DNA from 3 places in the Vibrio sp. STUT-A11 genome. Region 2 is predicted to be linked to each of the others. Evidence: predicted binding sites of a transcription regulator. Region 2 holds the regulator's gene; each other region holds the start of a gene.
What was found. Region 2 encodes MetJ, which represses methionine synthesis genes. Its sites were predicted from a motif close to TTAGACNTNTANANGTCTAA; they were not measured.
Positions count from the first base shown of each region.

Region 1 (11,058 bases), 1.6 Mb from region 2:
AATGAAATCTACCACGCACCATACCCAAATGCGTTCCACGGCATCAGCGTTGAGCAAAGCCTACAAGCGATCGATGATCTGTTTGCTTGTGATATCGAACCTTCACGCGTTGCAGCGATCATTTTTGAACCAGTACAAGGCGAGGGTGGTTTCTACAAAGCGCCTGAAGCGTTTGCACAAGGCTTGCGTGAGTTATGTGACAAGCACGGTATCATGCTGATTGCCGATGAAATCCAGACAGGTTTTGCCCGTACGGGTAAGATGCTTGCGACCGAATACCTGGGTATTGAACCTGACCTAATGACCATGGCGAAAGGCATTGCGGGTGGTTTCCCAATCTCAGCTGTGGTTGGTAAAGCCGATGTCATGGACTCTGCACTTCCAGGTGGCTTAGGTGGCACGTATGCTGGTTCTCCACTGGGTTGTGTTGCAGGTCTGGAAGTGCTGAAAATCATCGAAGAAGAAGACTTGTGTGCGAAAGCAATGGGCATTGGCGAAGTGGTTAATGCACGTATGACTGAGCTGCAAAAATCTGTACCTGCGATTGGTGAAATCCGTACCACTGGCGCGATGATGGCGATTGAATTTACTGATCCAGAAACTGGCAAGCCTCTGCAAGATATGACTAAAGCGGTCATTGCTAAAGCGCAAGAGAACGGTCTCATTCTGCTTTCTTGTGGGGTAAAAGCGAACGTTATTCGTCTACTTCCGCCACTAACTATCGAGTCAGAAGTACTGAACGAAGGTTTAGACAAACTGGAAAAAATCATTCTTGAGCTGGCGTAATACCCGGTAAACAAATCGAGCCTTAATTAAAAAGAGGAAGTCAGTGACTTCCTCTTTTTTGATCAATCTGTACTGTCCGAAATAAGGTTGGTCATGCCTACTTGAAAAACTTCATCACGAGCTGTGGCAGCAGCGACACAAGGATCATACCCAGCATTAAGCTATATTGTAGCGGTGTGAAACTTTCTCCAAGCAATAACAAGCCAGATAAAATACCGGCAATCGGATTAATGATGTTGCCAAAGGTAAAGTCAACGACCGACATTCTTTGTAGTAGCCAAACATACATGGTGTAGCTTAATGCGGTATTAAGAATGATCACCCAAAGCAGCCCCAGGATGTTAGTAAGCGACGTATTTCGTACCGCACTGAGATATGGCTCCGGATCGAGGCTCGCCATCACACCAGAAACAATGGTCAGAATCACGCCACCAATGATCAACTGCCAAGTCAGGACCGTCCACCAATGCATTCTTGTACCGAGTGCTTTAGTAACGCTGCTGCCGATCACAATACACATAATTGCAGAAAGCATGGCGATCAAACCAACCGGATTGAGTGTGATGGTTGCCGGGTTAAATAGCAGCCACGCGAGTACAACCAAAGCAAGGCCTCGGCATACCTGTAACGCGTTAGGTCGGCGTTTATAGACCACCCAACTGTACAGCATCGCAAATACGGGTAATGAAACCATACCCACGCCTGAAATCGCCGCAGGCAGTGTGAGTGCCATGACAAAGACAAGGCAGAAGAACAGCGCGATGTTGATCGTGCCTAATACAAGCAGGGCTTTCCATTCGTGCTTTTTCGGCAATGTCGGCTTTATCGCCAGCAGCAGTAAGCCCGCGGGCAGCGCGCGCAGGACACCCAGCAGAATAGGAGGCCAATCTGGCACCGTATACTGCGTAACCGCATAAGTCGTGCCCCAGAAAAACGCTGGGATCATGGCGAGTAAAATGTTCATGTCAAATATCTTTACGTTAAGATAATTAAGTGCAAAGATACGCCTTAGGTTACTTTTTGTAAAGTATCTTCATGTTAAAGTAATTAGACAAGCCGCGTTGCTTTGGAGAGAAGTGAGAAATGGACGCAATTGATAGACTGGTAGAGCAGTGGTTTAAAGAAAAGCCAGAGCTCGATACACAGCCGATGGCCATCATGGGGCGACTAATGAGAATTGCCAAACACATGGAGACTCGAGTCGCAGAGCTTCATAAACAGTATGACCTTAAAATGGGCGAATTTGATGTACTGGCTACGTTGCGCCGAGCAGGAGCGCCATACTGTTTGACGCCTTCAGCCTTGATCGAGTCAATGATGCTCACGTCCGGAGCGATGACCAACCGATTAGATAAGCTGGAAACGAAAGGTTTAATTGTCAGAGAACATAGTAAGGAAGATAGACGCAGTGTTACGGTTGAATTGACGGCTAAGGGTTTGATGCTTATTGATAAGTTGATTGTTGAACATGTTGAGGTTCAACGAAGCTTTATGCATGGCTTGTCTGATGAAGAAAAGTTAAAGCTTAATGAGGCATTAAAGAGCTTGTTGCCACAGTTTGAGTAATGGAGAGGGAACATAGACTATTCGGCAGGTAAAATAGTTTGTATAACCTCTTGCCACAAAGATTGAAACGAATTTAGAGCTCGTGTTGCTGAAAAACTCGCGCCTTTTTTAACTACGGACTATATAAAAAGTATTAGGGTAAAAAGGGGAACAATATGAGAGCACTATCTGACTGGCTCAAAGCCTATGGAGAAAGTCATCAAAACCCAATCAATCGAAAAATCCACGCTGTAGCGGTACCGGGTATTTATCTCTCTGTGGTTGGGTTGGTTTGGTCGATTCCTCAAATCCCAGTTTTCGGCTTTCAAATAAACTGGGTGTGGCTAGCTGTTATACCCGTTTGGGTGTTTTATTACCGGCTTTCTCTCAGTGTATTCATGATGATGTTGGGTTATACATTGGCGTGTATTGGCTTAATTTGGTCATTAGAAATCCTACAACTTCCTGTTCTGTATTTATCGCTTCTCATGTTTGGTGTTCTTTGGATGCTGCAATTCATCGGGCATAAAATAGAAGGGACCAAGCCTTCATTTTACGAAGACTTACAATTTCTCCTGATTGGTCCTATCTGGGTCTTTAGGAAGCAATAGCCCACTCACATCAGCGCTCCCCTCCAGTATGAGCCACGGCTTCGGTTGCACGTTTTTCAATAGCCAGCTCATCCTGATCATGTACCTCAAGTCAATTTTAAGTTTTAGGCTGTTCAGCGAGTTTGGACAGCAATGCGCTGTGATTCAAACTATGCTTAAAGTGCAACAGTGCACTGAAACCAAGTGGTTATGTACTGAGTGACAATGTCACGTTGGGAGGGGGAATGTATAACCGCGAGCATAAATACAGTTACTGGCGAGAGGAACGTAAAAAAGGCAAATGGCACTATATATTTAAGTCGTTTTTTATGATTTGTTGTGCGTTGCTGGTCGGTAAAGTGATTGGTTTATTCATTTTTGGCGACTTGCATTCCTTTAAGGATATTACAGAACAGTTACCAGCGGATCTGTTCATCATGATGCTGGTGGGATTCCCTGTCAGCGTATTAGGCTGGTACCACGAAGAGTCTAAATTTTTTAGAGCGTTACGGCGAAAAGATAAGCAACTCAAAATGAAGCAGAAAAATGCAGGTCGAAATAAAAGCTAGAAAACAAAGTTGGATACTACAATATATCGCCATACCTTGTTGGCATTAAAGGTAGAATTTAGGGGCGTATTCTACCGGTATGCTACATTTGATCGAGTTGTGTTTTATATCTCAGTTCTAGAGCTTCGTTTCCGGCTACACGTTCCAGCTCAACCATCAGTTTTAGTGACGTTTTTTTTACTCCATACATTTGATTAAAGCGCATTAACCGAATTCTTGCATCAGTAAATTCACCAGAATCGATTTCTAGTTTCGCTAGCTGTAGTATCGATTTGGGTCTGTGGGGATCGTGCTCGATAGCACGAGTAAAATAGTATCTTGCTTTGTCGTTTTCTTTTGATTTGAGAGCACAGAACGCTGCGTTTTCATAGCTCGCCGGAATCAAATAGTAGTAGGGTTGCTCAATGGCTTGTGTAAACATGCGATCTGCTTTCGTATATTCTCCGCGTTTGCACAAAAACGTGCCGTAGTTGTTGAGCACGTTACCATTTTTGTTATGTTGACGAAGTGCTCGTTTGTACATCTGTTCAGCTTTTGACTCTTCACCGACGGACTCGTAATAGTGCGCCATGGAAAGTTGTGCGCGGTAATAGTTAGGTGCATGGATAAGTGCTTGTTGTAAATTGTCATGAGCACGGATAGTGCTGCCACCTTCCAGATAACCCAAGCCTAGAGCGATACGAGACTCTGCCATAGCGATAGGGTCAGGCTTAACGATCGGAGACCCGTCTTCTTTTACGGTAACGCATCCCAGCAGTGAAAATTGAGTCATCAGCAAAAGTGTGCCCAGCTTAATCGTTTTCATTTCCCGCGCCTATAAGCCTATATCTCACAGCATGATAAGAATTGCGAAATAAAAACCTATTGACGAAAAATTACTATGCGAGCGGGTTTGCAAACTGATATGAAAAAGCCGCCGTATGGCGGCTAGGTTCACAAAGTTAAGTCTTTGAATTAGTCGTCTTTAGTGAAAGCAGACTCACTAAAATGATCAAGATCGTACGGTGTTTGTTGGTAAACACAGTAGTTAAGCCAGTTCGCGAACAGCAAATGTCCATGGCTTCGCCAGCTTGCTGTAGGTGGGTTGTCCGGATTATTGTTCGGGTAGTAATTCACAGGAATTGCCGGTTCCATTCCTTCACCCAAATCACGAATGTACTCATTGTGGAGAGTATGAGAGTCATACTCAGGGTGACCAGTAACAAATACGTTGCGCTTGTCTTTGGTTGTCGCTAGATAAACTCCGGCCACGTCGGACGTCGCCAAAATTTCTAGGTCGGTATGTTCCTCAAGGAAGTGAGGTGAAAAATCTGCATAGCGAGAGTGTGGCGCCAAAAATGTGTCATCGAAGCCGCGTAAAATTGGGTGAAATTGATGATGAATTTGGTGGTGGTAAACACCTGAAAGTTTCTCTTTACGCGTTTTTTTTGGCAGATCATAAAGCAATTTTAACCCGGCTTGTGCTGCCCAACACACGTAAAGGGTAGAGGTCACATGATCTTTAGCCCACTCCATGATGGTCTTTAAATGGTCCCAATAAAGCACATCTTCAAACTGTACTAACCCAAGTGGCGCACCAGTGATGATTAAACCATCAAAGTTTTTATTTTTGACCATCTCAAATTGACGATAAAAATTATCTAAGTGTTCGGTTGGCGTATTTTTACTTGGACGGTCATCAATTCGTAGCAACTCGACATTGACTTGAAGAGGGCTGTTCGAGAGCAAACGTAAAAACTGGGTTTCAGTTTCAATCTTTTTAGGCATCAAATTCAGAATCAGTACTCGCAACGGACGAATCTCCTGACTTGCCGCTCGAGTTTCGCTCATCACGAAGATGTTCTCTGTCCTTAGTATGTCAGTTGCAGGTAATTGATCTGGAATTCTAATTGGCACGACTTTCTCTCCCTAATTCTAGTCATCTAGACGTCTATACATCTAAAGCTAACTCAAATCGATTTAGATGTCGATACGAAATGTGACTTTAAACAAGTTTAATGTCTGCTCATTGATATGAACAATAAATACATCCTCGATTTTTTGTCTTTGGAATACGTTCGTGACTGGATAACTGTGACTAAATTAGGGTTTTTGATGAGACATTATTGAAACACATCTAACTTCATTTGAAGGTTATTATGTGATCACGCTAATATGGCCTGATGACTGTTTAGGAAAATTCGAGTCATGTAGAACTTATCCATCTCTAAACTGCATGGTGATTGCAGTTTGAGATGAGTCGTCATTGGAGGACATTATGTTCGGTATTTTTAAGCGAAAAACGAAAATCCAGAGCATCGCTCAAGAAGTTCCCAGTATATTGCTTAGCAAATTTGGCGATAAAAGCACGTATGCTCCCGATGAAATTGATTTTGCTTTACTACAACTTGGTTACGATAAACAAAAAGATATCCACGATCATCATTATGCTTACGGCATGTTTAGCAGTGAATCGAGCTATCTGCAATTAGGTTTAACTGACGAGCTTGGCGATTATAGACACTTTCAGCGTGAGGTTGGGAAAATGCTACTCAACACACCTGAACCTATTGATATGCATATCTATTTTGTTATTTCTGAAGAACATCATAAGGCGGCGAAAACGCTGCATTAAACGCTTCACTTTGACGTTGCCGTCTCACCTTCATGAGCACGGCATCGTTTCCTACTGGTGTTCCAATCATTCATGTTCAGCTCTTACTACTACTGGTCTTGCCCCAAAGAGAGAGTGACTACATTAGTCCTACATCGCAATTGAACTCAAAACGAGATTGCCGTGGGATATTGTAATAATCCGCCCAATGGAGACTCTAGAAAACTATCTTATCGGTTGAAACTAATAGCGATAATGTTTGTTGTTATTTTTCTGCTTACCGAATTTTGGGGTAGGAAAGTTCTGTTTATGCAAAAAGTTCATAAAAGTCAGTAGATTAATTACTCTATTCAATGTTAACGTGCCTTATCGTGGTTAGCGCGTTCACATACCCTTCCTAATTCTGTAATGGTTTTACTGTGTAGTGTGTCGGAGAAGCATAAAATACGCGTGCTAGAACTGTGACCGTACGCCTAATCAATGATAAATGTACATGCAATTATATTTTGAATTTTTAATCACTTATAGATGGACACATCTGATGATATTCTCATGAACCAACAAAAAAAGCCCAAATTTCAGGCTCAGTTCCTACTTCCACGTTACTGGGGAACGTTACTCACAATCGGGTTGATGTATTTACTAAGCCTGCTTCCATTTAAAGTTCAGTTGGCTTTGGGGCGCAATATAGGTCGCTTAGCGATGCGAATAATGAAAAAGCGTCAAGTCACGATAAAGCGAAATCTAGAGCTCTGTTTTCCATCTATGCAGGAGAATGAGCGCGAAGCCATTTTCAACGCAAATATCGATAATTCTGGTATTGCCCTGTTTGAGACAGCAATGGCTTGGTTTTGGTCAGATAAGAGAGTTAATAAGCATGTCACGATAAAAGGAATGGAGCACCTAGAAGCGTTAGAACAAGAGGGTAAAGGGGTATTAATGCTTGCTGTCCACTCTATGAATTTAGAGCTAGGAGCACGTGCGTTTGGCATTAAAAAATCAGGAACAGGTGTTTACCGGCCGAATAACAATCCATGTTTTGACTACTTTCAATACAAAGGACGTTCTCGCTCTAATCGTACTTTGATTGGTCGAAAAAATGTCAGAGGTATGCTTGAAGCTCTGAACTCAGGACACCGAGTTTGGTATGCTCCAGACCATGATTATGGAACCAGAAGATCGACCTTTGCACCGTTGTTTGCTGTTAAGAACGCCTGTACCACAACAGGAACCAGTTTACTTGTCGATGCAACAGATTGTGCCATTGTGCCGTTTACTATGGTAAGAGGGGATGATGGGCACTACACGCTAACAATCAGGAAGCCTGTGGACGGATTTCCCAAAGGTGACACCAGAAACGCGGCGATTTTTATCAATAAAATTGTTGAAGAGTCGATTATGGTGAGCCCTAGCCAATACATGTGGTTACACCGCCGATTTAAAACCAGGCCTCAAGGTGAAGCCTGCTTATATAATCCACGGTTAATTCCAGCAATTTAATTAGTGCGTTACTTTTAACGGTCATTTCTATTCTTTGCTTCTACTTCTAAGTAGTCGCTTCACATTTAGAAAGCCCCCAATAGTACACGGTTATTGGGGGCTTTTTATTTGGATAAGTGAAGCGATACGGGGATTGGGCCTCTTTTCACTCGGGAGGATAGCTCTCTAAAACTTGTCATTTCCAACCTGTTTAACCCGCTATTTTTTTTACGTTCATTGGGTTGTATAGTGAATGTACTAAACTGTCCTAACAAACTGTTTCAATTACGCCAACATCAAAAATCGAGATTCGTTATGCCAAGTACAGATATGACACGATCACTCAACATTAGTACAACGATGAGTAACGGGTTGGCCGTTTTTGTTGGTGTAACGGTGCTTTACTGGATTTTCAAACTAGTCACAGGCCCAAGCTTGCCACTCATGCAGTCTCGCCTGATGAAAGCGACTCTGCGTGACTTAATTGATATGGACAAACACTCCTCGCCAGAGCAATGGTTCAATGCACGTATGGGGGATCGGTTATTAAGGATTTCGACTTATGATAAAGCACTATATTCAGAACGAAATATTACCGATCTGGCATTAACGGGATTAAACCTTGGTCATGTCTCCATGCGTTTGCATCGCATTGTACGAAGAGTGGCTGACCGGGGATTGGATCCACAACTGACATACTGGCAAGAGGCACTGGCAAATGCGTACCTCAATGCTTTTCATGGTAAAGAAGACCCAGTGCTCCAGATTGCTAATGAGTCACTGTTATCGAGATTAGATGAGTTTGATTTTTTACCGGAACAGAAAGACATACTGGCTGGTATGTGTGAACGGATTCAACTGACTCTTGAACGTAGCGCACAAGCCATTGCGGCAGAAAAAGCCTAAATAGAGATGTGTAAGGAAAAGGACATTATTGGATGTCCTTTGTTACACAGGAGGAATTTACCCTCAAATTACTACCGGCCTGATTTTGTGAATGCGATATCGGCGCACATGATGTTGCGGGCTTTGTTGCCGTTAACTAGCGCAAAAGGTTTACGTCAGAATTGTACGGGCTTTATGCTTAATTCGTCGGCGTTGACCAGCAATCTGTAAATCAGTTCAGTCGTTTCTGCAGGCTGGCTGATTTTTCGACAATATTCAATCACAGGGCCACAGATTTCGTTGACTTCCAAACTACGGCCACGTTCCATATCGACTTGCATGGACGTTTTGATATCTCCAAAATTGCTTATCAAATCAAACATCTCTTCCACATCTTTAGCAGATATTTTTACGCCAGCCACATTTGCCGCTCTCGCTGTTTCCTCCATCATCTTACGAACTGTACGACTTAAAATGGGATCTGTGGTGATTAGGCCTGTTTTCTGCGCAGTCAATGCGGTCAGAGGATTGACACCATTATTCAAAACGAGTTTTCGCCATAGCGCATAACGGACATCATCATAGAGACGAGTCTTTATACCGGCATTAATAAAAACAGCCTCCAATGTATGACAAAACTCCGCCATTGTTGGATTGCTTTCCATGTTCGGCCAGGCACCAAACTCAATTTGTCCTGCTCCTTGCACTTTGATATGACCCGGACTTTCAATATGGCCGCTGATATAATTTCCCAGGCCACCAATTGTCCGCTCCTGACCAATCTGAAGCTTAATCAATTCTTCATTGGTTACTCCGTTTTGAATCGACAAAACGGGCGTATTTCCTTGTGCTAACCAAGATTTCATTTCATCGAGTATTGATGCTGTTGCGCCACTCTTTGCTGCAAGGATTAACAAATCAAAACGGTCACAATCATAGTTCTGGCATAAACCCGCAACGTCGGTGCTTTCAACTGAGCCATGATACTGAAAATCAGGGTGCTCCAGGTGCAGACCATTAGTCTGCAAAGCTTCTAAGTGCTCACCTCTTGCAACTAATACACATTCATGGCCAGCATCAATGAGTCGGGCTGCAAAATAACAACCGATGCCTCCTGCACCTAACATCGCAAATTTCATGGTATTTCCTTTTTACTAACGCTGTTGTATTTGTAATTTCAGTATTTTTCTGAATCGATTTTCATCCAGAGCATCGACCGAAAGAAAGCTCCGGCGTACGCCATTTTATTGGGGTGGAGAGTCAGTATTTGGTTCAAGCCTAATGTGATTTCTGAGTTAGGTGCCCATTCGGACACCTAACTACTGGCTCTTATAAATATCGATTGACCAAGTGATGTTTGAAGTGGGTTGGATTCAGAGTTTCACCTGTTGCTTGTTGCACTAATTCTTCAGTTGTGAAAAGACTGCCTTTGCTCCAGATATTATCTGAAAGCCATGTGAAGATAGGGCTTAAATCACCACTTTGGATAGCGCCGTCAACGTCTACCGTTTTCTTCATTGCCGCCATGAACTGAGCCGCATACATCGCACCTAATGTGTAACTCGGGAAGTAACCGAACGCGCCATCTGTCCAGTGGATATCTTGCATGCAACCGTTCTTAAAGTTGTCTTTGGTCGACAAGCCCAGGTAGGTTTGCATTTTCTGATCCCATAACTCCGGTACATCAGTATGTTTGATGTCACCATTCATTAAATCTCGCTCTATCTCGTAGCGCAAAATAACGTGAGCAGGGTAGGTCATCTCATCGGCATCGACACGGATGAAGTCTTTCTTCACACGCGTGTACAGCTTTTGGAAATTGTCTTGAGAGAATAACTTAGGATCGTGCTCGGTGAAGTGAGCGCCAGCAAGGCGTGCTAAATGCTCAATAAACGCATTACTACGACCAATCTGCATCTCAAAGAACAGAGATTGAGATTCGTGAATTCCCATAGAACGAGCCTGGCCAGACGGTAACCCAGCGAGAGATTTCGGCAAGCCTTGCTCATAGCGAGCATGACCTGTCTCGTGGACAATACCCATCAGAGATTGAACAAACTCACTTTCATCATAGCGTGTGGTGATACGAACGTCAGTGGGAACGCCACCACAAAATGGGTGGACACTTTCATCGAGTCGGCCATGTTCGAAATCGAATTGCAGAAGCTTCATCACATCCAAGCCCAGGACTTTTTGTGTATCGCTCGAGAAGGTGCCTTTAGGCTCAATGAAATTCTCTGCAGATTGCTTTTCGATCGCTTGGTCAATCATTTCTGGAAGCCAAGTTGTTACGTCGCTGAATAAAACGTCTAATGATGCAGTGGTTGTGCCCGGTTCATAAATATCAAGCATTGCATCATAAGCGGAAAGACCCGTTACTTCAGCGCGGATTTGGGCTTCTTCCTGAGACAGTTTTACGACTTCGGCCCAGTTCTTTTCAAAACCTTGCCAATCATTTTCACCACGTTGAGTACGCCAAGCATGTTCACACTTAGAACCTGCTAGGGATTTTGCTTGCACCAGGTCTTCTGGCAGAACATTCGCTTGCTGCCAGTTACGTTTTAGCTCGCGAAGTGTCGCGCTATCTTGAGCGTTTAGCGTCTCTTGCTCT
Region 1 covers NZ_AP026763.1:1,921,559-1,932,616, reverse strand. The annotation lists gene gabT (4-aminobutyrate--2-oxoglutarate transaminase) at 1-786, shown strand, start outside; gene OO774_RS09105 (DMT family transporter) at 884-1,750, opposite strand; gene OO774_RS09100 (MarR family transcriptional regulator) at 1,870-2,352, shown strand; gene OO774_RS09095 (Mpo1-like protein) at 2,508-2,942, shown strand; gene OO774_RS09090 (hypothetical protein) at 3,167-3,490, shown strand; gene pilW (type IV pilus biogenesis/stability protein PilW) at 3,573-4,295, opposite strand; gene metA (homoserine O-succinyltransferase) at 4,445-5,386, opposite strand; gene OO774_RS09075 (hypothetical protein) at 5,748-6,104, shown strand; gene OO774_RS09070 (LpxL/LpxP family Kdo(2)-lipid IV(A) lauroyl/palmitoleoyl acyltransferase) at 6,636-7,583, shown strand; gene OO774_RS09065 (FUSC family protein) at 7,893-8,468, shown strand; gene OO774_RS09060 (2-dehydropantoate 2-reductase) at 8,624-9,586, opposite strand; gene OO774_RS09055 (carboxypeptidase M32) at 9,777-11,058, opposite strand, start outside.
Region 1: the regulator MetJ is predicted to act here: its motif matches at 5,413-5,432, upstream of metA (homoserine O-succinyltransferase).

Region 2 (11,058 bases):
CGTGCCATTCCATGGATCTTCTCATGGAGCCAAAACCGCTTGGTACTACCAGCATGGTTGGGGGCAGGTGAAGCGATTCAGTACTCGGTAGACAAAGGTCACCAAGCGCTACTGGAAGAAATGTGTCGTGAGTGGCCATTCTTCTCAACACGCCTTGGCATGTTAGAAATGGTCTACTCAAAATGTAACATCGATATCTCTCGCTACTACGACCTGCGCTTGGTTGATGAATCACTTCGTCCATTAGGCGAAAGATTACGTGAGCAACTGCAGAAAGACATCAAAGCGGTGCTGAATGTAGAAAACAACGAAAACTTGATGCAACATGACCCATGGGGTCTAGAGTCCATCCGCCTACGTAACATCTACGTCGAGCCATTGAACATGCTTCAAGCAGAGTTACTGTATCGTACGCGTCAAAATGAGGAAGCTTCAGCAGAACTTGAAGAAGCACTGATGGTGACTATTGCGGGTATCGCGGCAGGCATGCGTAACACAGGCTAAATTAACCTGTTGAAAGTAACAAAATATGATATAAAAGGCTGAGCAATCGCTCGGCCTTTCTTATATCAATCCATTTGAACAGCAATTAACCAGATAAATACCCCAAATAAAAGCCAAAAACAACCAAGTAATCAGAATAAATAACTACATAAATACATTACTGAGTATTATATTAGTTTTTTGGTGTTATTCTTTCCTAGTATTCCACTTCATGCTTATTATTTATATACTACTCGCCTACTGAGAGCGCATAAATCCAATCATATTAGCTCCAGTCTCGATGGGTTCTCCCCATCTTTCTAGGTGATAAACGGCTTTAAGGTGACAGGACCAACATTTGTTGGTGCTACTTATACATAAAAAACTCAAGTGCCATTAAGAGCGCAGCTGAAAGTATAAGTAGCTTGTTTACAAGTTTATTGACCATTTGGATTGAAGACATGTCATTACCACACGTAATCTTAACTGTGCTTAGCACCCGCGATGCAACCGGTTACGATATCACAAAAGAATTCTCAGCGAGCATTGGTTACTTCTGGAAAGCAAGCCACCAGCAAGTTTACCGAGAGCTTAATAAAATGGCTGAGAAAGAGCTGGTTACTTGCGTATTAGAGCCTCAAGAAGGAAAACCAGACCGTAAAGTTTACTCCATTACAGACGCGGGCCGTAGTGCACTAGGTGAATGGTTTGATCAGCCAACGGCACACCCAACCGTACGTGACGAGTTCTCAGCGAAGCTGATGGCTTGTGCAGTGCAACCTGCAGCACCTTTCCGTGAGCAACTGTCTGAACTGGTTGAAGAGTCACGTAAACTGGTTTCTCACTACAAAGAAATTGAAGCTGCTTACTACGCGACGCCGTCTACTCTGGATAAACAAGCACGTCTGGAGCGCCTGACACTACGCCGTAATCTACTGCTGCGCGAAACATGGATTACGTGGGCAGAAGAAGTGCTAACTGAGCTTGAAGTTATCGGCTAGTCCATAACAAACAGCCCATGACTTAAAATAAAAAGGCTTGCCGATGGCAAGCCTTTCTTATATCTATCAACAATTAGACTGCAACCTGAGGGCGCACACCTAATGTGTGGCACAGCGCGTAAGTCATCTCAGCTCGGTTGAGTGTGTAGAAGTGGAAATCTTTCACACCTTCGCGGCTCAGTACCCGCACCATATCAATTGCCTGACTAGCACCCACTAATTGACGAGTAACTGGATCATCATCCAAACCTTCAAATTGTTTTCTCATCCAGCCTGGCACTTTTACGTTATTCTGCGCAGCAAAACGAGACGCCTGTTTAAAGTTAGAGACTGGCAAAATACCCGGTACGATTTCTACGTCGATGCCTGCTACAACACAGCGATCACGAAAACGCAGGTAAGACTCCACATCGAAAAAGAACTGAGTAATCGCTCGGTTCGCACCCGCATCCACCTTACGCTTGAGGTTCAGCAGATCAGCCTGTGCACTTTTGGCTTCTGGGTGCACTTCTGGGAAAGCCGCCACTGAGATATCGAAATCATGACGAGATTTCAGTAACTCAACCAAATCAGATGCGTACATATCAGGTGCGCCGCCACCTGGTGGAATATCACCACGCAGTGCGACGATATTTTCGATTCCGTTGTTCCAGTAGTCATCCGCAATATCAATCAACTCTTCACGAGTTGCATCGATACAAGTCAGGTGCGGTGCTGCCACTAAGCCTGTTTCTGATTTGATTTCTTTAATGATGGAATGAGTTCTGTCACGCTCACCAGAGTTAGCTCCATAAGTAACAGAAACAAACTTAGGCTTAAGCGCTTTTAGACGGTGCACAGAGTTCCATAGCGTCTCTTCCATTTTTTCATTACTTGGCGGAAAAAACTCAAACGAAACATTAATATTGTCTGACAATTCAGCGATATTCTGGTTTAAGGCATCGATATGGCCTGCGTGCGTGTAACCCATCTTACTCTCCCTGTGGCAACCCGCCACGAAATCAAATTCTCAAATCGACGTTTAGACGTCTATATGTCTACAGAATGTATTGAATACGATTTAATGTCAACCTTGTGATTATGAATTTTTTTCACGTTAATGATGAGGATAGTTCAAGTTGATTATTGGCTAATGTTTATCCATTGGAATACTAGGCTAATAACAATTCTGAATTTAAGTATGGCACCAAGAAAGGAATAAAAAACCCCGGATGGATTCCGAGGTTTTTAGAGACTCAGAACAGATTAAAACAGTCCGGCAAGACGGTTTAGATCGGACTGAATAGCCCCCGCCGTAACTTCGCGTCCAGCACCTGGGCCACGGATAACAAGCGGATTGTCTTTATACCACTTACTCTCGATTGCAAAAATATTGTCACACGGCAGTAAGTTCGCTAGTGCATGCTCACGGGACAAGGCTTCAATACCGACAGTCGCTTTGCCATCTTTTTCTAAACGCGCAACATAACGCAGTACCTGATCGTTTTTCTGCGCTTTAGTCAAACGCTCTTGCAGAGTCTGACTCAGCAGCGCGGCATTATCAAAGAACTCATCTAAGCTCAGCGCGCGCAGTTCTTCAGGAACTAACGACTCTACCTTTACGCTTCCCGGTTCGATATCCAGACCAGATTCACGCGCCAGAATAACCAGCTTACGCATCACATCAGAGCCATCTAAGTCAGAGCGAGGGTCTGGTTCTGTTAATCCTTGCTGCCAGGCTAAATCCACTAACTCGCTGAATGGCACTGAGCCATCAAACTGTTGGAAGAGCCATGAAAGCGTTCCGGAGAAAATGCCAGATAGTGCGATAATCTCATCGCCACTCTCGCGAAGGTCACGTACCGTATGGTTGATTGGTAATCCTGCCCCTACTGTGGCGTTATACAACCAGTGACGTCCAATTTTAGCAAATGCATCCTGTACCTGATGGTAGTACTGACTATCTGCCGATCCCGCTACCTTGTTCGCGGAGATCAGGTGAATACCCTGCTGAGCAATCTCAACGTAGCATTTGGCGAGTTCCTGACTGGCGGTAACATCAAGGACGACGGCCTCATCGTAGTCCTGTAGAGCACCAAGACGCGGTAACCAAGAGCCATCGTTTGCAATACTTTCGTCATTGAAACGTGCTGAAACACCAGATGCATCAATACCCTGACTATCAAACCAATACTTTTGACTATCAACCACGGCAACAAGGTCGAAGCTCATGCCATGACGTTTCTCTAGTTCACTCTTTTGAGAAGCGAATAGATTGAGCCAGCTCGAACCAATATTGCCTTTGCCGCATAATGCGACAGCAACGCGCTTTTGTGCCTGAAACAACTGGCTGTGAACCGTTTGTACCAATTCTTCGGTATCAGTGACACGTAGTACTGCCACCAGACTTAAACCAGATTCCGTCTCAGAAATAAATTCTACCGGGGCGTGTTTTAACTTTTGCTGGAAGCCAAAACAGTGATTGGCATTGGTTGTTACACCCGCACCTACGGCAGCAATCAGAGAGTAGCCTTCAGTGAGATGAATTTGTGCATCCAGATCAGACTCCTGCAAATAGTTAAGCGCACCACCAGCAATTTCTGCCGTGTACGCCAGTCGTAATGTTTGCTGCTCAGGCTGAGCTTCAAAAGCAAGCGGCTCTAACTGAGCGCGTTTTAAAGATTCAAGCACATCGCTCTGTGTTTTTTCAAAGTCATGCCCGTGTGCAAATGAAAGCTGAACCAATAACACGTCATCCAGTGAAGTGATGATTTTCGCCCCACGGCCAGAAGCCAGAACTCGCTCAATACGAGTCGAACCAGACTCAGGAAGGTAACTACATTTCAGGCTCAGATCCATGGTGCTTTGCGCCACAGGCTGTAGTGTACGACTGTGTAGTACAGGTGCAGCTAAACGAGCCAGCTCACTCGCTTCATCCAGCCTTAATAGTGGTAACAAGCATGCATCTGATACCAAACGAGGGTCTGCACTATAAACACCAGCCACATCACTCCAAATCGTCACTGTGCTCACTTCGGCAAGCGCACCAATCACCGTCGCAGAATAGTCTGAACCGTTGCGGCCAAGCAGAACAGTTTCGCCGTTATCATTTTGTGCCATGAAGCCAGTAATGATCACACGTTTGTGACTATGCTGGGCCAGCGCTTCTTTGATAAGCGGGTATGAACGAGCACGATCAACTTCTGGTTGAGTACCCGCCTCTGCGCGTAGGAATGCTCGTGCGTCTTGTGCTACAGCAGGTAGTTGCTTTTGCGTCAGTAAAGCAGCCAGCAATCGAGAAGACCATACTTCTCCGTGGCCTAATACTGCTGCCTTTTGCGCTTCGGTCAGTGGAGAGGTCAGCTCTGCCAGTGTACTGAATTCATCTTGTAAGGAGGCAAGTAGCTGCTCTTGAGCTTCTCCCTCTAATAACTCTTCAATGAGACTGATTTGAAACTGTCTCAAGCTCTGCAAAGCTTCGTGCGCAATTCGACCATCTTTTTCTAAACCTTCAAGGAACTCAATCAGGCGGTTGGTTGTTTTGCCTGCCGCAGAGACCACCACCAAGTCATTTTCTGCCGAGTATTCTTTGAGAATTCCCGCTACACGTAAGTAACACTCTGGGTTTGCCAGGCTGCTACCACCAAACTTGTGTAGCTGACGTTGTACAGTCATTATTAACTCCTATTGCTGTGCAGATTTAGTGAAAGCTTGTTCTAGGTCGGCAATCAGATCTTGCGCATCTTCCAGCCCGACAGAAAGGCGCAGTAATTGCTGTGATACACCTGCTTCAGCCAAGGCTTCTTCACCCATCGCACGATGCGTCATTGATGCTGGGTGACAAATTAAACTTTCTACCCCGCCTAGAGATTCAGCCAGTGAGAAGAGCTGAAGCTCTTTAACAAAAACTTTCAGCTGCTCAAATGAGCCCGCAAACTCAAAGCTCAACATGGAGCCAAAACCAGACTGTTGTTTTTTAGCAATTTCGTGACCAGGATGCTCTGGTAGACTTGGATGATAAATTTTTGCCACCAAAGCTTGCTTCTGCAAATAAGCCAGAACTTGCTGTGAGCTTTCTTCATGCACTCGCATACGCGCACCTAACGTACGAAGTCCTCTTAGCGTCATGTAGCTATCAAACGGTGTGCCTGTAGCACCAATACAGTTGCCCCACCAGGCTAACTCTTCTGCATGCCCTTCCGTTTTAGCGATAATCACACCACCAATCACATCTGAGTGGCCATTGATGTATTTCGTTGTAGAGTGAATAACAAAGTCAGCACCTAGTTCTAAAGGCTTCTGGTACACCGGTGTCAAAAAGGTATTGTCTACAGCAACTAATGCGCCAACTTGCTGCGCTTTTTCACAGACCGCAGCAATATCCACCACGCGAACCAGAGGGTTAGATGGGGTTTCTAGCAGAACCAGTTTTGGCTTTTGCGCTAATGCCTCATCCAGCGCTTGTTCGTCAGTTTGATCGACAAACAGCACCTTGAAATCACCTTTGTTAGCACGAGTGTTAAACAGGCGGTAAGTACCACCATAACAGTCGTTCGGAGCAACAATAACATCATCAGGACCAATAAAAGCAGATACCCATAAGTTCAGTGCAGAAGTACCACAGTTAGTGATCACAGCTCCTTTGCCAGATTCCAGCTCAGACAAAGCACTTTCTAATAATCCACGGTTTGGGTTGCCAGAACGTGTGTAGTCGTACTTAGGCACTTCCCCAAATGCAGGAAAGCCGTAGTTCGTCGAAAGGTAGATTGGTGGAACGACAGCATGGTATTGAGTGTCAGACTCAATACCAGTGCGTACGGCAATAGTTGCAGGCTTACGGATGCTCATGAGTGTATCCTTTCACAGGTGATGACTTCTAAATGGGAATGCGCTATATCTAAATGGTCAGATTCAATGAATTGCACACTCCTTACTATTCCTGTCACTTTACTCGTCAAAAATTAAGACGTCAACACTTCTAGACGTCTATATGTCTTTGCTTATGGCAGTAAATGCAGCTAAAATCAGCTCCTATATTATTTTTAACCTATTACATAAATGAAGGTACGCAATGGCTGACTGGAATGGCGAATACATTAGCCCTTATGCTGAGCACGGAAAGAAAAGCGAACAAGTAAAAAAAATCACTGTATCTATCCCGCTGAAAGTTTTAAAAGTGCTAACTGATGAACGTACTCGTCGTCAGATCAACAACTTACGCCACGCAACCAACAGCGAACTCTTATGCGAAGCATTCCTACATGCGTATACGGGTCAGCCACTTCCAACGGACGAAGACCTTCGTAAAGATCGCCCTGACGATATTCCGACTGAAGCAAAAGCTCTGATGACCGAAATGGGCATTGAATTTGAGTCGTTTGACGAAGAGTAATTTGGAGCGCACTGGATACACCAAACGGTTATTTAGGCTCCAAGAATAGAAAATGACATAAAAAAATGGGACGCCATCGCGTCCCATTTTTTGTACATCATTAATTGTGTAAGCCTTACTCTGCCATGTAGTTTTCTGGCATTTCAATACGGGCAACACCAGAGTCAACCGCCGCTTGAGCCACTGCTTTGGCAACACGAGGTAATAAGCGCGCATCCATTGGCTTTGGAATAATGTAGTCAGTGCCGAACTCGAGCTTATCGACACCTGCCGCTTTCAGTACCGATTCTGGTACTGGCTCTTTCGCCAATTGACGGATAGCGTCAACCGCCGCAAGTTTCATTTCATCATTAATTTCGCTTGCGCGCACATCAAGCGCACCACGGAAAATAAATGGGAAACACAGTACGTTGTTTACCTGGTTCGGGTAATCACTACGGCCTGTACCCATAATTAAGTCATCGCGAACTTCATGTGCAAGCTCTGGCTTAATTTCAGGATCTGGGTTTGAACATGCGAAAACAATTGGCTTATCCGCCATCAATTTTAATGCTTCAGGTGGAAGCAGGTTTGGACCTGATACGCCAAGGAACAGATCAGCACCTTCAATCACATCTTCTAAAGTACGCTTGTCGGTGTTATTGGCGAATAACTCTTTGTACTCGTTAAGATCATCACGGCGAGTATGAATCACGCCCTTACGATCCAACATGTAAATCTTCTCACGCATCGCGCCACATTTGATCAGTAGTTCCATACACGCTACTGCAGCCGCACCGGCACCAAGACACACGATCGTAGAGTCTTCAAGCTTCTTACCTTGCAGTTCAATTGCGTTCAGCATGCCAGCGGCCGTTACGATTGCAGTACCGTGTTGGTCATCGTGGAATACAGGTACATCACAACGCTCGATAAGACGCTTTTCAATTTCGAAACAGTCTGGCGCTTTAATATCTTCAAGGTTAATACCACCAAAGGTATCAGCAATGCTTGCTACGGTATTAACGAACTCGTCGATCGTGCGGTGCTTTACTTCGATATCAATGGAATCAAGTCCAGCAAAGCGCTTAAACAGGAGTGCTTTACCTTCCATAACGGGTTTAGAAGCAAGTGGACCTAAGTTACCCAAACCTAGAATAGCGGTACCGTTAGAAATAACGGCAACCATATTACCTTTCGCGGTATATTTATAAACATTGTCAGGGTTTTGCGCGATTTCGCGTACAGGCTCAGCCACACCAGGGCTATAGGCCAAAGCAAGATCACCGGCGGTTTCTGCAGGTGTTGTTAGCTCGACTGCAATCTTCCCTGGGGTTGGGTATGCATGATAGTCAAGAGCTCGTTGGCGTTGTTCTTCTTCTGGAGTTACTGCTTTGTCTTCAGACATGAGGGCGTTTCTCTTTTTATTTTTAGGTAAGGGGGAATAAATTCTAATGGATAGAGGTCAATCTTCATAGGTAAGATTGCGAGCAATATCCTTAAAAAATCGATATTAAAAGAGATTAGACCAGATAGTCAGGAAAAGCACCCAACTTTTAAGTCAGGTGCACTATTGTAACAGTCAGATTTTAAACACAACGTTGAGATAGTCGAGATTATTCCTCATCGACATACTGCGCTTGTAGATAATTCTCGATACCAGACATCTCGATTAAACCAAGCTGAGTCTCAAGCCAATCGACGTGTTCTTCTTCATCTTCGAGAATATCCTGAAACAAATCACGTGAAACGTAGTCTCGAATATCTTCTGCATAAGCGATCGCGTCTTTTAGATCGGGAATCGCCGCCATTTCCAATTTAAGATCGCATTCGAGCATCTCTCTGGTATCTTCACCGATCATCAACTTGCCGAGATCTTGCAGGTTAGGTAAACCTTCTAAAAACAGAATTCGTTCAATCAGGTGGTCAGCGTGGTTCATTTCATCAATAGACTCGTGATATTCCTTATCAGCTAGGTGTTTTAAACCCCAGTCTTTGTACATACGGGCATGAAGAAAATACTGATTGATAGCGACAAGCTCGTTGCCGAGCACTTTGTTGAGATGTTGTAATATGATTGGATCGCCTTTCATTGACTAGCCCCTCCTCTTTTTAGGCTTCATATAAATGTAGAAGCAAATGAGAAGGTGTCAAAAGGCGCAGCGCTTTCAGCGAAGTATTAGTGTGATCAGCTGGCTTGTTTTAATTCTATGTAGTGTTCCGCTAAAATCTCTTTGGCTTGTCGGATGCACTTACCGCATTGGCTACCCAGCGCTGTACATCGCTTTATCCCCCTGATATCCGTTATGCCTTCATCAACAGCCAACTTCCTAATTTTCTTGTCAGAAATACCATGACAAAGACATACAAACATACTTAAGACCCACAAATAATAACCATCGAAAAAACAATATAAACAAGAATGGTTCTTGTTACCAGTCGTATTGAATGCTCATTTCAGAACATTTGGTTATATAAATCTTCGAAGAATGAGAAAGGATCAATCACTTAGAGCTAAGCGACGAAATGAGGATAAGGATAGCAGCGTAAGGCCCTGTTTTAAGGAAAGAAAAATTTTGATCGTTTTTTCTCTGCTTATAACTGAATTAAACAGCAGATATGAAAAAGGGAAGCCAAAGCCTCCCTTTTTCTGCTGCGTTTTCTTCAAAATGAAGAAACGTGCGAGATTTCGTTTAATTCGTTAAGAATTAGTCGAAGATCTTAGCAACAACACCAGCACCTACTGTACGGCCACCTTCACGGATCGCGAAACGTAGACCTTCGTCCATTGCGATTGGTGCGATTAGCTCAACAGTCATTTGTACGTTGTCGCCTGGCATTACCATTTCTACGCCTTCTGGTAGCGTGATGTCACCAGTTACGTCAGTTGTACGGAAGTAGAACTGTGGACGGTAGCCTTTGAAGAATGGAGTGTGACGACCACCTTCATCTTTAGACAGTACGTATACTTCTGATTCGAATTTAGTGTGTGGAGTGATTGAACCTGGCTTAGCTAGTACTTGACCACGTTCTACTTCGTCACGCTTAGTACCACGTAGAAGTGCACCAACGTTCTCACCCGCACGACCTTCGTCTAGAAGCTTACGGAACATTTCAACACCAGTACATGTAGTAGTGATGGTGTCTTTGATACCTACGATAGCAACTTCGTCACCTACGTTTAGGATACCACGTTCGATACGACCAGTTACTACAGTACCACGGCCTTGGATCGAGAATACGTCTTCGATAGGCATTAGGAACGGTAGGTCTACTGCACGCTCTGGTTCTGGGATGTATGAATCTAGCGCTTCAGCTAGTTCAACGATTTTCGCTTCCCACTGCTCTTCGCCGTTTAGTGCGCCTAGTGCAGAACCTTGGATAACTGGTAGGTCATCACCTGGGAAATCGTACTCAGATAGAAGTTCACGAACTTCCATTTCTACTAGTTCTAGTAGCTCTTCATCGTCAACCATGTCACATTTGTTCATGAATACGATGATGTATGGGATACCAACCTGACGGCCTAGTAGGATGTGCTCACGAGTTTGAGGCATTGGGCCATCAGTCGCAGCAACAACTAGGATACCACCGTCCATCTGAGCAGCACCAGTGATCATGTTTTTAACGTAGTCCGCGTGTCCTGGACAGTCAACGTGTGCGTAGTGACGAGTTGGAGTGTCGTACTCAACGTGAGAAGTTGCGATTGTGATACCGCGCTCACGCTCTTCTGGAGCGTTATCGATAGATGCGAAGTCTTTAGCTACACCGCCGTAAACTTTAGCAAGAGTAGTACAGATAGCTGCAGTTAGAGTTGTTTTACCGTGGTCAACGTGGCCGATAGTACCAACGTTAACGTGCGGTTTCGTACGTTCAAATTTTTCTTTAGACACGATCGTGTTCCTTCCTAGTTATGATTCGCCGCGATCATTATTGATCGACGACGCGCCAGAAATTGTTATTTTATGCGCCAACGCCCGTTAGCGCAATATTTGGACGGCTTGATCTGGCAAAAAGTCGTAAACTTTTTGCCGTTCAGTCGTCAATTAGTAACCACGCTCTGCAATAATTTTATCTGCGAAGTTTTTCGGCACTTCAGCGTACTCGTGAAACTCCATAGAGTAAGACGCACGGCCTTGAGTTGCAGAACGCAGGTCAGTTGCATAACCAAACATCTCAGACAGTGGCACTTGAGCACGGATGATCTTCAGACCAGCCACACCT
Region 2 covers NZ_AP026763.1:299,896-310,953, reverse strand. The annotation lists gene ppc (phosphoenolpyruvate carboxylase) at 1-504, shown strand, start outside; gene OO774_RS01490 (PadR family transcriptional regulator) at 945-1,484, shown strand; gene metF (methylenetetrahydrofolate reductase) at 1,558-2,454, opposite strand; gene OO774_RS01480 (bifunctional aspartate kinase/homoserine dehydrogenase II) at 2,730-5,138, opposite strand; gene OO774_RS01475 (O-succinylhomoserine (thiol)-lyase) at 5,148-6,311, opposite strand; gene metJ (met regulon transcriptional regulator MetJ) at 6,535-6,855, shown strand; gene OO774_RS01465 (malic enzyme-like NAD(P)-binding protein) at 6,971-8,242, opposite strand; gene bfr (bacterioferritin) at 8,451-8,927, opposite strand; gene OO774_RS01455 (bacterioferritin-associated ferredoxin) at 9,023-9,208, opposite strand; gene tuf (elongation factor Tu) at 9,543-10,727, opposite strand; gene fusA (elongation factor G) at 10,881-11,058, opposite strand, start outside.

Region 3 (11,058 bases), 890 kb from region 2:
GGGCTCCAGAATTGCTTCTGGAGCCCTTTATTAGATTTCGTTGTTTCGATGGTTATCGACGCTTAGGTTTGCGCTGACCCGCTGGTTTACCCTGAGCTTGAGGGCGACCCTGACCTTGTGGCTTACCACCATTCGGGCGGTTTGAGTTAGAGCCTGGGCGCTGGCCGTTGTTATTGCCACGACCTTGACCACCTTGCGTTTTACCTGCGCCATTGCGGTTGCCAGAAGGCTTGCCGTCACGAGAACCACCTTCAGAGCGTTTCTCTAGGTGGCCACCAAAACCAGGCTGGTTCTTGGTGTGCTTCGTCGCAAAGCGGTTTGCACCATGGCGGCCGGATTTACGTCGCTGGGCTGGTGTTTGCGCATCAATGTCTTCAGCCGGGACCAAACAGGTGGCTTTGTCACCAATCAGATGTTTTTTGCCCATGCTGATCAGTGCTTCACGGATCATTGGCCAGTTTGCCGGATCGTGGTAACGCAGCAGAGCTTTGTGCAGACGACGCTGACGCTCACCTTTAGCGACGGGAATGTCTTCACGCTGTTTGTATTTCACGCGTTTCAGAGGGTTAGTCTCTGAGTAGTACATTGATGTTGCGTTACACATTGGCGATGGGTAGAAGTTTTGTACCTGGTCACACTCAAAGTTGTTCTTCTTCAACCAAAGAGCAAGGTTCAGCATATCTTCATCTTCAGTGCCCGGGTGTGCAGAGATAAAGTAAGGGATAAGATACTGTTTCTTACCAGCTTCAGCACTGTACTTCTCGAACATTTCTTTGAAGCGGTCGTACGTGCCCATACCTGGTTTCATCATCAGATCCAGAGGGCCTTTTTCAGTATGTTCAGGTGCAATCTTCAAGTAACCACCAACGTGGTGAGTCACCAACTCTTTCACGTATTCTGGTGACTCAATCGCAAGATCGTAACGTACGCCCGACGCTACCATTACCTTCTTCACGCCTTCAACCTTACGCGCTTCGCGGTAAAGGTCGATGGTGTGTTTGTGGTCGGTGTTCAGCTTGTTACAGATACCCGGGAACACACAAGAAGGGCGACGACAGTTCGCTTCCGCTTTCGGATCTTTACAACCCAGACGGTACATGTTCGCTGTAGGGCCACCAAGATCGGAAATCGTGCCGGTAAAGCCTGGAACTTTGTCGCGAATTTCTTCTATCTCGTTAATGATCGATTCTTTAGAACGGTTCTGGATGATGCGTCCTTCGTGCTCGGTAATCGAACAGAATGAACAACCACCAAAACAGCCGCGCATGATATTCACCGATGTTTTGATCATGTCATACGCAGGGATTTTCGCCTTACCATACATAGGGTGAGGGACACGTGCGTATGGTAAACCAAACACAAAGTCCATCTCTTCTGTGGTCAACGGGATCGGGGCTTGGTTAACCCATAGTTCACGGTCGCCATGGCGTTGAATCAACGCACGTCCAGAGTATGGGTTAGTTTCCAGGTGCATGACACGGCTTGCGTGCGCATACAGAATACGGTCGTTATTGAGTTTCTCGAAGTGAGGTAAACGTACCGCAGTGGTTTTAGCATCATGACGTGACGGACGAATAGTGATTGGTTGCGCCGCGGCAGGTTCGTCTTTCTTGGTGTCGCACTGCGTTTCTACCTCGTAAGGGTTCTTAGGTACGAACGCTTCTTTCCGTGGTTTTTCAATACGAGACGAGTCGATGATGGTATAGCTGTCTGGTGCTGCAGGCAGGTTAACCGCTGTACCACGAATGTTCGTCATGTCAGAAATATTTTCGCCGTTTGCAATACGGTGTGCCACTTCAACCAGTGCACGCTCAGCATTACCAAATAACAAAATGTCGGCTTTCGCATCAAACAAAATCGAGCGACGAACTTTATCTGACCAGTAGTCATAGTGCGCAACGCGTCGTAAGCTGGCTTCAATACCACCTAGTACGATAGGCACTTCTTTATAGGCTTCACGACAACGCTGTGAATAAACTAAGGTCGCGCGGTCAGGACGTTTACCACCTTCGTTATTCGGTGTGTACGCATCATCGTGGCGAAGTTTTTTATCTGCGGTGTAGCGGTTGATCATGGAGTCCATGTTACCCGCTGTGATCCCAAAGAACAGGTTCGGCTTGCCAAGCTGCATGAAGGCATCTTTGTTTTGCCATTCTGGTTGAGCAATGATACCGACGCGGAAGCCTTGTGCTTCTAATAGACGGCCAATGATCGCCATACCAAAGCTTGGGTGATCCACATAGGCATCCCCTGTCACGATGATAATGTCACAGCTATCCCATCCTAGGGCATCCATTTCTTTGCGGCTGGTCGGCAAGAAAGGTGCCGAACCAAAACACTCGGCCCAGTATTTTTTGTACTCATGAATAGGAGTGATGTTATTGGTCATATTTTGCTCTCTGTTCCAGGGAGCGCGAATTATAGCGATTTGATGATCAGGTATCTATACCAAACTTGTTTATTCAAGCTTAGTTCATCGAGTTTTATTTGGATTGTAAAAACTCGACGGACTTCTCAATGAATTTTTATCTACGATTACCCCAAAGCCCTTATAGTTATTAGGGTCTTGGTGTGAGGTGTCCCAATATTAATACAACCAATAAGCAACTAATCCCTTATTGTGGTTCACGTTTATAATCAGATTATACACAGCAATATTGAGAGTCAGGCAGCTACGTCAGTCGCATTTAGCCACTGCATTCGAAGTTAGGGTTTAAGAAGGAAGGGCTAGGTAATGGGTGAGTCAGCAACGGTAACACATAGAAGGGTATTGATGTGGATGAACAACGATAGCGAACAGGAGCGAGACTGGCTCTCGTTTTTGCCAACAAGAGACCAATTTGAAAACAAACTGGAACACTTTGCTAGAGAGAGTGGCCATAAAGATCTTAATATTATTATGACCTTGAGGCCTAACTTCAGTCAGCATGGCTTGTTGGAGCAGCAGCTAGGTTTTGCTGATTTTATCGTGCGAAGTCGCTATACAAAGTTGGCTGGTCAGCTAACTAGAAATGTATTTGTGGTGTGTTTGCAAACACCATATTGCCAGTGGTTGAGCACCATCAAATTGATAGAAGTGGCGATGAAGGGTTTTTTCAGCGAATTAAAAAGTGAGATGGGAACAAGGGTGCATGACACTATTGTCGAGGGACAAACAGGTGTGTCTGTTCTTGGTTATGATACGAGTAGCCCTAAAAAGGCATTGGCTATGGCTGTTCAAACCATGGTGTCGTCCAGAGTTGGTGAAAGCGGATACTTCAATTTTCACAATAGCCTGTTGCATACGGAGCTGTTAAAACGCCAGCAATTGGAAACCTTCCTGCAAAAGAAAATCGATGGTGAACTTGTGGATGTGTATTTTCAGCCGATTGTAGACACCTACACTGGTAAAGTCACGAAATTTGAAGCGCTGGCGCGGTTTCACCATAAAAACAGCAGTTACACGACTCAAGAGATGATTTCGGTCATTGAAGACCTCGAATTGATTGCAGAGTTGGATGACATGGTTTGCCGAATTGCACTCGAGCGTTGGTCTGAATTACAACGCTTCTATGGCGATGATGTAGGGATTTCGATTAATCGTTCTCTCAATACTAAGTTAGATGTATTACAAGTGTTGCAGCGTTCATTAGATTTGATTAAATCCAGCAGCGTCAATCCTGAACTGGTGACATTAGAATTAACCGAATCGGCTTATTTTGAACAAGATGAAACGCATACTCAAGCCTTGAAGCAGATCAGGCAAGAAGGGATCAAAATCGCCATTGATGATTTTGGTACCGGCTACGCTTCTTTTTCTTATCTTGGAAAAGGACAGTTTGATCTACTCAAAATTGACCGTAAGTTCGTGGCGGATATTCATGAGGGAAGCAGTCATTATTACATTGTCAAAATGATCACCGAACTTGCTCACCAATTGGGAGTAAAAGTGATTGCAGAAGGCGTCGAGCAAGTACAAGAGCGGCGTATTCTGGCCGACCTTGGGGTCGATTATCTTCAAGGGTATTTGTTTTCCCCGGCGGTGCCAGCCACGGATCTGAAGCAAGCTAAATATTGCCAGAGCTTATTTAGCTTGGGCTCGGGGTAAGGAAAGCCTCTGCCTTCTGTACGTAATCAGAAAATGCTGTAAAAGTGAGTTCGAAAGGCGAACAGAGCCGATGAATGGCCCTATAGGGTTTAGGTGGTTTGGCGATAGGTGATTTGTTATTATCGCCACCCCAAACGACTTTTGAGCTTGCTACATCATGATTCAACAATTGCTGGTTACTTTTCCTCCGATGTTATTTGGCGCACAAGCGCTACTGACTTTGCTTTTAATCAAGGGCGATATTTGTCCGGGTCAGCGGGGTCGTCTGCACAAAATGTTACCTGCAATAGGAGTAATGTGGCTGGCAGTGGCATCATTGCGCATTGAGGCGTTTATGGTGGTGTTTGCGATCTTCTATTTCTATTCTCAGGTTCAGACCAAAAAAACGCGTGAGAAAGGACCAATTTGGGCACTGCACCTAGCGAATGGTTTGGCGTTTGCCTATGTCAGCATTCAAGTATTTGAACAGGCTAACTGGCCAGCAGCGTTTGCAATGGCGCTCATGATCTTCTTTCTGGGGGCTTCATTCTCTCAACTGCTACTTACGATTGCGCGTAGCCGTTTACAAGCGTTTCATAAAATCTTACCAGTAACCGGTATTGTATCTGGTATGTTGTTGGTGATTGCGACGCTGTTTTCCTCTTATCAGTTGGATGAGGCTGCATTGAGTACCGCAACTCAACCAATACTCATTGCCTTGGCGATGTTGATCTCTTCTATTGTGGTTTGGTGTTGGCATATTTTCACCCATAAAACCCCTGAGAAAGTGCAGCTTAGTATCGCCTTCTTATTTGCAGTTGTTTCTATGACAAGCCTGCAAAGTTTATTTGCATTAGTCGCTTAACATCCTGTCAGTGAGTTCACGTTATAGAGTGGGCTCACTTTAAATTCGCCAGATTATGTCTACGCTGTATATATACCCGGTCACTTGAGGTTATTGGGGTATAAACCTTGTCGAAGAGGAGTGTCGCGATGGATTTAAGCAATGTAGGTAATCTGGATAGCATTATTCTGTTAGGTATCGTCAACGAAAAACTACGCTTAGAGTGTGACAGTTTTGACGAATTAGTCTCGACTTATGAAATGGATACAGAGTCGGTAGTAGGCAAGCTGGATATGCTTGGCTACCAGTACGACCCGCTCACCAATCAATTCAAATCGTACCAACGCTAAGACCGTACGATTTCTCCCTTTATTAAGCCATTTTGATGCCATCAAGGTGGCTTTTACATTGTTGTCTTGCGGTTGCGAAAAACGCCTGTAAATAGCGTTTGTCTTTCTCTGAGTTTCGCACAGCAGCAAACAGACGACGCCACAACCCATCGCCAAATGGCTTACTGGTAATTAATCCTTGTCGAGAAAACTCTGAAATTGCCCAGTTTGGCAGTGCAGCAACCCCTAATCCAGCCGATACCATTTGTACTAACATCAATGTGTTGTCTGCTTGCTTCCACTTAGCTGGCTCCACACCGGCTGGTTGTAAGAAGTGTTTAACCACATCAAGCCGTTGTTTTTGCACTGGATAAGAGAGCATGGTTTGATCGGCAAGATCTTGCGGATCAATAATCGCTTTATCAGCCAGTGGATGGCTGGTGGACGTGATCAGGCGCATTTCGAAATCAAACAGAGGCTCGTAATGGACCTCTGAACGTGGCTGAATATCCGAAGTAATAACCAGATCCAGTTCTCCGGCGAGTAGGGCGGGCAAAGGTTCAAACCCAAAGCCTGAAGAAAAGTCCAACGTCACGCTAGGCCACGCCAGTTGGTACTCCTTAAGTGCAGGCATCAGCCATTGAAAGCAGGAATGGCATTCGATAGCCATGTGCAATCGGCCATTAACGTCTTCTTTCAAACTTGCCAGTTCATTCTCTGCTCTAGCGAGTTTCGGTAAGATCTCTTCAGCAAGGCGCAATAGAATTTCACCTTCGGAAGTGAATTTTACCGGACGGGTTTTCCTTAGAAACAACTGCCCACCAATGCGAGACTCCAAATCCTTAATTTGGTGCGAAAGAGCGGATTGAGTCAAATGCAAAGCGGTTGCAGTTGCAGTCAGTGAACCTGTATCTCGAAGCGAGGTAATGGTACGTAAGTGTTTTAGCTCTATCATGAATCTCTTTCATCCTTTAATGCTCGCCATGAACTCTACTAACTTAACCGTAAAATATAGATATGTAAACGTCTAGACGTCCATTTGTTTGAGTTAACGGTTTGTTTCTTCGATGCATGATGAATTTTTTTAATAATCAAGTTGAATATTTGGACCTTGTTCAATTCGCGTCAGAGAGAGATAGTTTAGCCATCCAGACATCCTGAAGTTCAAGCCAGAGATGTTCTGACCCAGATAAACTGAATAATAAGGACTAGGGAAATGGCAACAACGACACACATACTTGGCTACCCACGCATTGGGGAAAAACGTGAACTGAAATTTGCACAAGAGAAATACTGGCGTGGAGAGATCGATCAAGCACAACTCAAACAGGTTGGTGCAGAGTTGCGAGCAAAAAACTGGCAAGTACAACACGATGCAGGTTTGAGCTTTGTCACTGCCGGCGACTTTGCTTGGTACGATCACGTACTGACAACCACACTGTTGCTAGGTCACGTGCCAAAACGCCATGCTGAGGGCACACCTAACCTTGATACCTTATTCAAGGTTGGCCGAGGTCAATCGCAGGCTGGTTGTGGATGTGCAGGTGCTGCTGCTTCTGATATGACTAAATGGTTCAATACTAACTACCATTACATTGTGCCGGAATTTAGCAAAGACGATACGTTTGAGGTAAGTTGGCCACAGCTATTTGAGGAAGTCAGTGAAGCCGTTAATGCAGGATACAATGTTAAGCCTGTGCTACTTGGGCCATTAAGCTACCTGTACTTGGGCAAAGAAGTTGAAGAAGGCTTTGATCGCTTATCTCTGTTACCAAGATTGCTCACAGCATACCAAGCGATTTTGGCGAAATTGGCCGATCAGGGTGTGGAGTGGGTACAAATCGATGAGCCAATTCTGTCGCTTGAGCTGGAAAGTCAATGGGCGGATGCCTTTAAACTGGCTTACCAAATCATCCGCAGCGATGTAAAAGTTCTTCTGACAACTTACTTTGATTCTGTCACTGATACACTGAACAAAATTGTTGAGCTACCTGTTGATGGTTTACATATCGACCTTTCTGCAGCTCCAGAGCAGCTGGATGATGTTGTGGAAAAACTACCCGAAGGTTGGGTGTTGTCAGTGGGGGTTGTCAACGGGCGTAACGTTTGGCGAGCAGATCTGAGTGCACAACTGGCGTGCTTACAACCGGTAAAAGAGAAGCTAGGTGATAAGCTGTGGGTTGCGAGTTCATGTTCTTTACTGCACAGCCCGGTTGATCTAGAGCTTGAAACGACGCTGAGTGAAGAAGTAAAAAGCTGGTTCGCCTTTGCTAAACAGAAAGTTACCGAGGTAGCTCTGCTAGGTAAAGCTCTGGACGGCGATCAAAATGCGATACTGGCATGCGATACTAACAGTCAGCCAATCAATGCGCGTAAAATGGCGACACACGTTAATAAACCTCAAGTGCAGGCACGTATCAATCGCATCACAGCGGATCTAACACAACGCAGTGCCCCTTATCCTGAACGTGCTGCTCATCAGGCAGAGGTTTTGGGTTTACCTTTATTGCCAACTACAACGATCGGTTCTTTCCCGCAAACCGGTGAGATCCGCGTGCAGCGTAGCGCTTATCGAACTGGTCAACTCTCTGAGTCAGACTATGTTACGGCACTGAAAGGACATATTGCTGATGCGGTGAAACGTCAGGAAGCGTTGGATCTGGATGTGTTGGTGCATGGTGAGGCTGAGCGTAACGATATGGTTGAGTACTTCGCAGAAAATCTGGCTGGTTTCCAAACGACCAAATTCGGTTGGGTGCAGAGCTACGGTTCTCGCTGCGTAAAACCTGCGATTGTCGTTGCCGATATTGAGCGAGAAAAACCAATCACGGTTGAGTGGTCTACGTATGCACAATCCCTGACCAGCAAACAAATGAAAGGGATGCTGACTGGTCCGGTTACGATTCTGTGTTGGACATTCCCACGTGAAGACATTACACGCAAGGAAATCACTCAGCAATTGGCGTTAGCGCTGAGAGATGAAGTTTCTGATTTGCAAAATGCTGGCATTAATATCATCCAGATTGACGAGCCTGCTATTCGTGAGGGGTTACCACTTAAGAAACGTGATCATAAGGCGTATCTGGAATGGGCTGTAGATGCGTTTAAGATTTCAGCAGGCAACGCGAAGCCAGAAACACAGATTCATACTCATATGTGTTACAGCGAGTTCAATGAAATCATCGATTCTGTTGCCGCGCTGGATGCGGATGTGATTACGATTGAAACGTCACGTTCGAATATGGAGTTACTGAAAGCATTTGAAGAGTTTAACTATCCAAATGAAATCGGTCCTGGTGTTTATGATATTCACTCACCAAACATTCCAAGCGAAGAGTGGATAGAAGGCTTGATCAAGAAAGCGGCAGAAAAAACCCCTGTACAACGTTTATGGGTGAATCCAGATTGCGGTCTAAAAACACGCAACTGGGCAGAGACAGAAGCTGCGTTAGCTAACTTAGTCTCAGCGGCGAAAAAGCTGCGTACTGAACTAGCATAAACAGTAATTAAAGAAAAAGCAGGGAATGAGTCCCTGCTTTTAAATATCTCTTAGCTTAACATTCAGTTGCGACAATCGGAGGTGACTAACACTGATCTAGCTTGCCAAATTACTGTGGTTTTAATTGCTACAGCGTTGTTCTGATATCAATTCGTCTGCCATCAATTGACCTCGTGTGTTACGAACTTTCACGCGATACATCAATCCCATATTAATTTGATCACGAATCTCTGGTTTATGGCAGAAAGTATAGATACTGGAGTTAAGCACCTGTGCGAGCGGTTTTGCGCCCATTGCGCCATCGTTATAGATCATCATCAGTTCAATAACATTTTTGTTGGAGGAAACCCGCATGATTTTCAATGGCCCATATTCCATAGGCAACCCCGCAGAGAGAACACCAGCACGATTCGATGCCATTAGTTCCAACTGACGCTCTTTATCAGCACTCGATGTACAACCAGTTAGCGCACTAAGCGCCAGAAAAAAACACAGCAATTTTTTCATAAATTAAAACACTTTCTTGAACGGTTTTACGATCACGTTTTCGTAAACGCCTGCCGCTACGTAAGGGTCTTTGTCTGCCCAGGCTTTTGCGTCTTCCAAACAATCAAACTCGGCTATGACGGTTGAACCAGTAAAGCCCGCTTCTCCCGGGTTATCAGAATCAATCGCTGGCATTGGGCCTGCGGTCAGAAGTCGTCCTTCATCCTGAAGTTGTTGTAAACGTTCTAGGTGTTGAGGGCGAACACTCATGCGTTTTTCTAATGAATTCTCGATATCCTGAGAAAAGATGACATACCACATAGCATAGTTCCTTAATTGGTAGATTTAAGCCATAATTTAACGACTTTTTAGTGCCTCTCACAAGTCAACATTGGAAAATATGAGGATTTTCCTGTGATTAGACTTATTTTGCGATAGGGCGAGGTTTACCTTCACTATCGATAGCAACGTAATTAAAGGTTGCGTCACAGACCATGAAGCGATCTTCAATACCGTCCACTTTCACCGGTTTCACCCACACTTCAAGATCAACACTCATTGAAGTTCGGCCAATATTTTTACACACACCATAGCAACAGACGACATCACCGACGCTGACCGGCTTTTTAAAGGTAATACTTGAAACTGAAACCGTTACTACGCGTCCCAATGAGATTTCTTTTGCTAAAATAGCGCCAGCTAAGTCAAGCTGAGACATGATCCAGCCACCAAAGATATCGCCATTCGCATTAGTATCAGCAGGCATTGCGAGGGTACGAAGCAGTAGTTGGCCTTTCGGAGAGTTAAATTCTTGGCTCATTGAGACATCCTAAATCATTAACAGCGCCTAAATGGGACCAACCCCAGTAAATAAAAGTTCCCTTGCATACTAACAAACTAGGGTGGTCAGCTATTTACTACGATTGCTACTAGGCACAAATATTAATTGGAACAGTAACAAAACAGCGACCCTAAGGTCGCTGCTAATAATAAATTTGCGCGGATTATAGCAAAGCTGAGCTGTTATTCATCAACCGAAACGTCGGAGGAGTTAGTTTTCTGCTCTTTTGGCATGTGTTTGTAGATGTAGAAGCCTGTAGCAATCATATAGCCGAACGTCGCGATCAGTAGGCCAAATACTTTAAAGTTAACCCAGACATCCAGCGGTAGTTGGTAGGCAACGTAGATATTCAAACCTGCGCAGAAAGAGAAGAAACCGACCCAAGCCCAGTTGATACGTGTCCAAATATTTTCAGGAAGGGAGATCTCTTTTCCTAGCATCCCCTTAATCGCTGATTTGCCCATCGCATGACTAACTGCAAGGCCAATAGCAAAGATCATGTACACAATGGTCACTTTCCATTTAATGAAGTTGTCATCGTGGAGAAATATGGTCATGCCACCAAAGACAGCTACCATCACGAAAGTGATTAACTGCATCTTTTCTACTTTTTTGTAAAGCGCGAACGTCAGAACGATCTGAATAGCGGTCGCGACGATAAGTGCCCCAGTCGCAACGTAAATGTCGTACATCTTGTACAAGGCAAAGAAGACAATGAGTGGAATAAAATCAAGAATTTGCTTCATGTTGCAGAAAACTACCTGGTTATTGAGTTGTTCACAGTCTAGCGGAATCTGACGCAATGTGAATAGCTCGAGACAATTGGATACAAAAATTGCCGCGACATTGGCGACAATCCCTGTCTCTAATTTATAGTTTAGGCGACATTCTGGTATTGGGGGATACGTGTTTTTACATCTTCTAAGTAACCTTCACACAAAAGATTATCTACCGTGGCGGCAAGTTCGTCGTTGGTCATGGTGAAGGAGGAAG
Region 3 covers NZ_AP026763.1:1,194,865-1,205,922, forward strand. The annotation lists gene OO774_RS05605 (YgiQ family radical SAM protein) at 53-2,389, opposite strand; partial or broken gene OO774_RS05610 (EAL domain-containing protein) at 2,771-4,087, shown strand; gene OO774_RS05615 (hypothetical protein) at 4,245-4,931, shown strand; gene OO774_RS05620 (DUF4250 domain-containing protein) at 5,060-5,260, shown strand; gene metR (HTH-type transcriptional regulator MetR) at 5,283-6,194, opposite strand; gene metE (5-methyltetrahydropteroyltriglutamate--homocysteine S-methyltransferase) at 6,456-8,738, shown strand; gene OO774_RS05635 (GspS/AspS pilotin family protein) at 8,859-9,245, opposite strand; gene OO774_RS05640 (YciI family protein) at 9,249-9,545, opposite strand; gene yciA (acyl-CoA thioester hydrolase YciA) at 9,649-10,044, opposite strand; gene OO774_RS05650 (septation protein A) at 10,248-10,811, opposite strand; gene OO774_RS05655 (hypothetical protein) at 10,943-11,058, opposite strand, start outside.
Region 3: the regulator MetJ is predicted to act here: its motif matches at 6,259-6,278, upstream of metE (5-methyltetrahydropteroyltriglutamate--homocysteine S-methyltransferase).